DNA from 3 places in the Pseudomonas sp. TE31087 genome. Region 1 is predicted to be linked to each of the others. Evidence: predicted binding sites of a transcription regulator. Region 1 holds the regulator's gene; each other region holds the start of a gene.
The links. The regulator sigma-54, encoded in region 1, starts transcription at its own class of promoters, with help from an activator protein. The targets are predictions, from matches to a motif close to ANTGGCATNNANNTTGCTNT.
Positions count from the first base shown of each region.

Region 2: the regulator sigma-54 is predicted to act here: its motif matches at 870-889, upstream of ACZ899_RS00195 (flagellar basal body rod protein FlgF).
Region 3: the regulator sigma-54 is predicted to act here: its motif matches at 851-870, upstream of ACZ899_RS11035 (CmpA/NrtA family ABC transporter substrate-binding protein).

Region 1 covers NZ_JBXVNN010000001.1:5,358,473-5,360,651, forward strand. Annotated here, with positions in the region: gene hpf (ribosome hibernation-promoting factor, HPF/YfiA family) at 1-303, opposite strand, end outside; gene ACZ899_RS24240 (RNA polymerase factor sigma-54) at 382-1,881, opposite strand; gene lptB (LPS export ABC transporter ATP-binding protein) at 2,055-2,179, opposite strand, start outside.
Region 2 covers NZ_JBXVNN010000001.1:40,016-42,194, reverse strand. Annotated here, with positions in the region: gene flgG (flagellar basal-body rod protein FlgG) at 1-23, opposite strand, end outside; gene ACZ899_RS00195 (flagellar basal body rod protein FlgF) at 72-812, opposite strand; gene ACZ899_RS00190 (beta strand repeat-containing protein) at 1,030-2,179, opposite strand, start outside.
Region 3 covers NZ_JBXVNN010000001.1:2,474,890-2,477,068, reverse strand. Annotated here, with positions in the region: gene ACZ899_RS11035 (CmpA/NrtA family ABC transporter substrate-binding protein) at 1-809, opposite strand, end outside; gene ACZ899_RS11030 (quinone-dependent dihydroorotate dehydrogenase) at 936-1,961, shown strand; gene rmf (ribosome modulation factor) at 2,176-2,179, opposite strand, start outside.

The sequences.
Region 1 (2,179 bases):
GGCGGCTGCGCCTTGCAGCAGACTTTGCTGTTTTTCCTTGTGTTTTTTCAGTTGGCGATCAAGTTTGTCTGCCAGGGCGTCGATCGCCGCATACATGTCTTGATGTTCGGCGTTGGCGACGACTTCGCCACCGGGAATCTGGAGTGTGGCTTCCACCTTCTGCTGCAGCTTCTCGACCTTCATGATCACCGTCGCATTGGTGATCTTGTCGAAATGACCCTCCACGCGGGCGAGCTTCTCAAGCACGTAATCGCGCAGTGGTTGGGTGACTTCTACATGCTGTCCACTGATGTTGACTTGCATACAGCTTCTCCTTTGTTGCCCGTGCATAAAGAGGCAGGTATTGCACCTGCCACTGAAACGCTGTGGCACATCCCGGGGCTACATCAGTCGCTTGCGCTCGCTCGACGGGGCGATGCCCAACGATTCGCGGTACTTGGCGACGGTGCGACGGGCTACCTGGATGCCTTGTGCCTCCAGTAAACCAGCGATCTTGCTGTCACTCAATGGCTTTTTCTGATTTTCCGCCGCCACCAGTTTCTTGATGATCGCGCGGATCGCCGTGGACGAGCATTCGCCGCCTTCGGCGGTGCTCACGTGGCTGGAGAAAAAGTATTTCAGTTCGTAGATGCCGCGCGGGGTGTGCATGTATTTTTGCGTGGTCACCCGGGAAATGGTCGACTCGTGCATGCCCACCGCCTCGGCGATATCGTGCAGCACCAGTGGCTTCATGGCCTCGTCGCCGTGGTCGAGGAAGCCGCGCTGGTGCTCGACGATCTGCGTCGCCACCTTCATCAGCGTCTCGTTGCGGCTCTGCAGGCTCTTGATGAACCAGCGCGCTTCCTGCAACTGGTTGCGCATGAAGGTGTTGTCGGCGCTGGTGTCGGCGCGGCGGACGAAGCCGGCGTACTGCGGGTTGACCCGCAGGCGCGGTACCGCTTCCTGGTTGAGCTCGACCAGCCAGCGCTCGCTGTCCTTGCGCACGATGACGTCAGGCACGACGTACTCGGGCTCGCTGGACTCGATCTGCGAGCCGGGCCGCGGGTTGAGGGTCTGCACCAGTTCGATGACCTGGCGCAGTTCGTCTTCCTTGAGCTTCATGCGGCGCATCAGCTGGCTGTAGTCGCGGCTGCCGAGCAGGTCGATGAAGTCGGTGACCAGGCGCTGGGCCTCGCTCATCCACGGTGTCGAGGCCGGCAGCTGGCGCAGTTGCAGCAGCAGGCATTCGCCCAGGGAACGGGCGCCAATGCCGGCAGGTTCGAACTGCTGGATGCGGTGCAGCACCGCCTCGACCTCGTCCAGCTCGATGTCGAGTTCCGGATCGAAGCCTGCGCAGATCTCCTCGAGGGTGTCTTCCAGGTAGCCCTGGCTGTTGATGCTGTCGATCAGGGTGACGGCGATCAGGCGGTCGGTGTCGGACATCGGCGCCAGGTTGAGCTGCCACAGCAGGTGGCTCTGCAGACTCTCGCCGACCGAGGTGCGGGTGGTGAAGTCCCACTCGTCGTCATCGTTGCTCGGCAGGCTGCTGGCGCTGGTCTGGTAGATGTCTTCCCAGGCGGTGTCGACCGGCAGTTCGTTGGGGATGCGCTCGGCCCATTCGCCGTCTTCGAGGTTTTCCGCGGTGCTGCTGGTACTGGTTTCCTGGAAACTGTTGTCCTGGACTTCGGCGGTCGGCTTGTTCTCGGCGTTGTCCGCCATCGGATCGCTGTTGTCGAAGTCCTCGCCGTCTTCCTGACGTTCGAGCATCGGATTGGACTCCAGCGCTTCCTGGATTTCCTGCTGGAGGTCCAGGGTGGAGAGCTGAAGCAGACGGATGGCCTGTTGCAACTGCGGGGTCATCGTCAGTTGCTGGCCCATTTTTAGGACGAGCGATGGTTTCATGGCTGGGGCTTGATACCTTGTTGCCGGCGCGCATGCGCCATCCACTACACGGAGGGCGCCTGGGCGCCGATTTTAAGCAAGTTGTATGCCTGAAATTGCAGCGTTTGCCTAGAGCACTGTAACAACTTAAGCCTCGAACAGGCGCTTGCGCCAGTGCTCCGGGCAGGCCGGGGTCAGAGTCGGAACTCGTGCCCCAGGTACACTTCCTTGACCAGCTGGTTGGCCAGGATGGTCTCGGCGTCGCCTTCGGCGATCAGCTGGCCATCGTTGACGATGTAGGCGGTCTCGCAGATGTCCA
Region 2 (2,179 bases), 5.3 Mb from region 1:
GCGACCCAAAGAGCCGGAAGCATTTAGTGTTCTCCTCGTGCGCCTGTTTTACGGCACCCGTTCAAATGTGATTAGCCGATCTGCAAAACCCGAGCCATGGCTTGATCGCCTTCCTCGGCCGCTTTCATCATCTTGACGTGCAACTCGAACTGTCGGGACAGCGCCAGCACCGATGTCATTTCCTCCACGGCATTGACGTTACTGCCTTCGAGGAATCCCGACACCACGCGCACGTTCACGTCCATGTCGGCCGGCTGGCCGCTGGCGGTACGGATCAGCCCGTCCTGGCCCTTGGTCATGCCCTTGATGTCAGGGTTGACCAGCTTGATCCGGTCGACCTCGGCCATCACCCGCGGGTCCTCGCCCATGGCGCGGATGCTGATGGTGCCGTCATCGCCGATCTCGACCTTCTGCTCCGGTGGTATGGCGATCGGACCGCCATTGCCGATTACCGCCATGCCGTTGCCGGCGCGCAACACACCGAGGGCGTCAATGTTCAGGCCGCCAGTGCGCACGTAGGCCTCGCTGCCATCGGGGGCCTGCACGGCAATGAAGCCGTTGCCGCTGACCGCCACGTCCAGCTCGCGACCGGTTTCCACCAGCGGACCGGCACTGAAATCGGTGGCCGGCCGTTCGCTCATGGCAAACGCACGCGCCGGAAAGCTGTCGCCGAACACCGGCATCGAACGGGCCTGCTCCAGATCACGCTGGAAGCCGTTGGTGGAAACGTTCGCCAGGTTGTTGGCATGGGCCTTCTGCGCCAGCGCGTTCTGGCTGGCGCCGGTCATGGCCACGTAAAGCATCTTGTCCACAGTCATCCTCCGCTGCACGGGCGATCGATTGCCGGTCGCCGTGGCTGTACGAAGCTTCGAGCAAGTTTCGCGCCAATTACCACAGAAACGACAAAGACCCCGGTTTACGGGGCCTTTGCCGAAAAGCACGCTGTCAGAGAGACAAAATCTCGGCGGCGGGTGCCTGACAGCGGCAAGGCTTGGCCGCCTGCGGACGCTGTCAGACGCCGCTTGCCTGTCAGGTGATGGTGAAGGTGTCGCCGTTGTTGGTCTGGAACGACTCGATGGTATTCGAGCCGGCGTACCAGTTGCTGAGCATCACCCCCGAATCGAGGTTGCCGGCATTCCAGTCAGCCTTGGAGAAGATGAAGGCATTGACGCCATCGTTCTGCACCACGACATCCTGGAAGGTCTGGATGTTCTTCAGCACCACCACGTCGACACCTGCGCTACCGGTATCCTGGATCACCACGCCCGCCTTGGAGTAGATCGTGTAGACATCACTGCCCTCGCCACCGAAGGCGTAACCGGCCGACATCATGTCCAGGCGGTCGGCGCCGGCGCCACCATAGAGTTCGTAGGCAAAACCGTTACCAACCAGGCGATCGTTGCCATCATCGCCATACGCCTTGCCGTTGGTGGTCTGGATGGTGTCGTTGCCGGCATCACCATGGTAGACGGAACCCGTGTCGTTCAGCGCACCGGTGATGGTGTCGTCGCCGTCACCGCCATTGACGACATCCGCCTGGGCGACCTGGGTGTTCGCCGGGCGCGCCAGGGCACCGAAATCGGTGGAGTAGATGCCATCCCCGTAGAGGATGTCATTGCCCGCACCGCCATTGATGACATCGTCGCCTTCGGCGCCATAGAGCGTGTTCGCACCGGCATCGCCATTGAGCACATCGGCGAACGCGGAGCCCGCCAGCCCTTCGATTCCACTCAGCACATCACCCTCGGCATGCCCGCCAGCCACAGTACCTGCGGCAAGATCGATCGACACGCCGGCATTGCTCGAGATGTACCAGGCCGAATCCCGACCGGCCCCACCATTGATCACATCCGCGCCAGCACCGCCAATGAAGTTCTCGTTCGCAGTGGTCCCCACGAACGTATCGTTGAACGCCGTACCCTCGAAACTCTCGATACTGGTGAACAGGTCATTACCGGTAGCGTTCAGATCGAGCGTAAACCCGGCGCCCTCGCCGGCGAACGTCAACAGATCGACACCTAGCGAGCCATTGAAGTCGTTGGGCTGGTCGTTGGCCACGAAGACATCGCCCGACGACGAGCCGACGAACTTCTCGATGCCCTCGAAGGTATCGCCCTCGGCGATACCGCCATGCACGCCGGTCTTGAGATTCAGGAGAATGCCGACCGTGCTGTCGCCA
Region 3 (2,179 bases), 2.9 Mb from region 1:
CTGCCGCTGAGCAGTTGCGCCGTGCCACGGCGATTCTCCTGGCTCTGCTCGATGAAGCGTGCGGCGGCGAGTACCGACTTGATTAGCGCCCGGGTGCTGTTGGGGTACTGTTCGACGAAGCCGCGGGCACTGGCCAGGACCTTTTCCGGATGGTCGGGCCAGATCGACTGGCTGGTGGCCAGGGTGAAGCCCTGCCCCTTGGCGACGGCGTCCGCCGACCAGGGTTCGCCGACACAGAAGCCGTCGATGCGCCCGGCCTGCAGGTGGGCGGCCATCTGCGCAGGGGGCACCACCACGCTGGTCACATCGCGCAGCGGGTGGATACCCTGGCTGGCCAGCCAGTAGTAAAGCCAGAGGGCATGGGTACCGGTCGGAAAGGTCTGGGCGAACGTCAGTTGTGCGCCCTGTTGGTGCACCAGCCGCGCCAGTGCCTCGGGGCTGGTCACGCCCTTGCGCTGCAGCGCGGGGGAGAGATTGATGGCCTGGGCGTTCTGGTTAAGGCCCATGAGCACGGCCAAGGGGCTGGCGGGCACGCCGCCGATGCCCAGGTGCACCGCGTACACCAGGCCATAGAGGCAGTGGGCGGCGTCCAGCTCGCCGCTGACCAGCTTGTCGCGCAGCCCGGCCCAGGACGCCTGGCGGCGCAGGTTGAGGGTCAGGCCGAACTGCTGGGCGAAGCCCTGGGTGGCGGCGACCACCACCGAGGCGCAGTCGGTCAGGGCCATGAAACCGATGTCCAGGCTGGGCTTTTCCGGCGCGTCGCTGCCGTTGACCCAGGCCAGGGGCGTTGTCGGGAGGGCTGTGTTCACGAGAATCCTCAGGCGTTCGCGATTGACTGCATGCAACGGACTTAGCAACCCATGTGCCATTGCCCTGTCGCCCCGGCGGCGCGCTGGCTATAATCGCCCCCTCACACACCGCGAGTCCGCCCACCCATGTATACCCTGGCCCGCCAGTTGCTGTTCAAGCTCTCCCCGGAAACCTCCCACGACCTCTCGCTGGACCTGATCGGCGCCGGTGGCCGTCTCGGGCTCAACGGCCTGCTGTGCAAGCAGCCGGCGGCGTTGCCAGTGACAGTGATGGGCTTGAACTTCGCCAACCCGGTCGGCCTGGCCGCCGGCCTGGACAAGAACGGCGCGGCCATCGATGGCTTTGCCCAACTGGGCTTCGGCTTTGTCGAGATCGGCACCGTGACGCCGCGCCCGCAGCCGGGCAACCCCAAGCCTCGGCTGTTTCGCTTGCCGGAGGCCACGGCCATCATCAACCGCATGGGCTTCAACAACCTGGGCGTCGACCACCTGCTGGCGCGGGTGCGTGCCGCGAAGTACACCGGCGTGTTGGGTATCAACATCGGCAAAAACTTCGACACCCCGGTCGAGCGGGCCCAGGACGACTACCTGATCTGCCTGGAGAAGGTCTACAACGACGCCAGCTACATCACCGTCAACGTCAGCTCGCCGAATACCCCCGGCCTGCGTTCGCTGCAGTTCGGCGATTCGCTCAAGCAACTGCTCGATGCCCTGGCCGAGCGCCGTGAGCAATTGGCGCAGGCAAACGGCAAGCGCGTACCGCTGGCGATCAAGATCGCGCCGGACATGAGTGACGAGGAGACCGCCCTGGTGGCGGCGGCGTTGGTCGAATCGGGAATGGATGCGGTGATCGCCACCAACACCACCCTGGGGCGCGAGGGCGTCGAAGGCCTGCCGTTCGGTGGCGAGGCTGGTGGTTTGTCGGGTGCGCCGGTGCTGGAAAAGAGCACTCACACGGTGAAAGTGCTCGCTGGTGAGCTGGGTGGCAAGCTGCCGATCATTGCGGCGGGCGGGATCACCGAGGGGCGTCATGCGGCCGAGAAGATCGCCGCAGGGGCGAGCCTGGTACAGATCTATTCGGGCTTCATCTATAAAGGCCCGTCGCTGATTCGTGAAGCAGTGGATGCCATTGCCGCGATGCCGAAAGCATGAAATGAACCGGTAGCCGTGGGGGCGGGCTTGTCCCGCGATGGCGCCAGGACAAGTTGCCTGGGCGGACGCCATCGCGGGGCAAGCCCGCTCCCACGTTGCCCACCGGATAGGATGAAAAAAAGGGCATAAAAAAGGGCCCCTTCAAAGGGGCCCCTGGGCCGCAGCCCGCCGCCCGGATAGGGCGCGCATGGTGACTCGAATTCAGTGTCCTCGTTCAG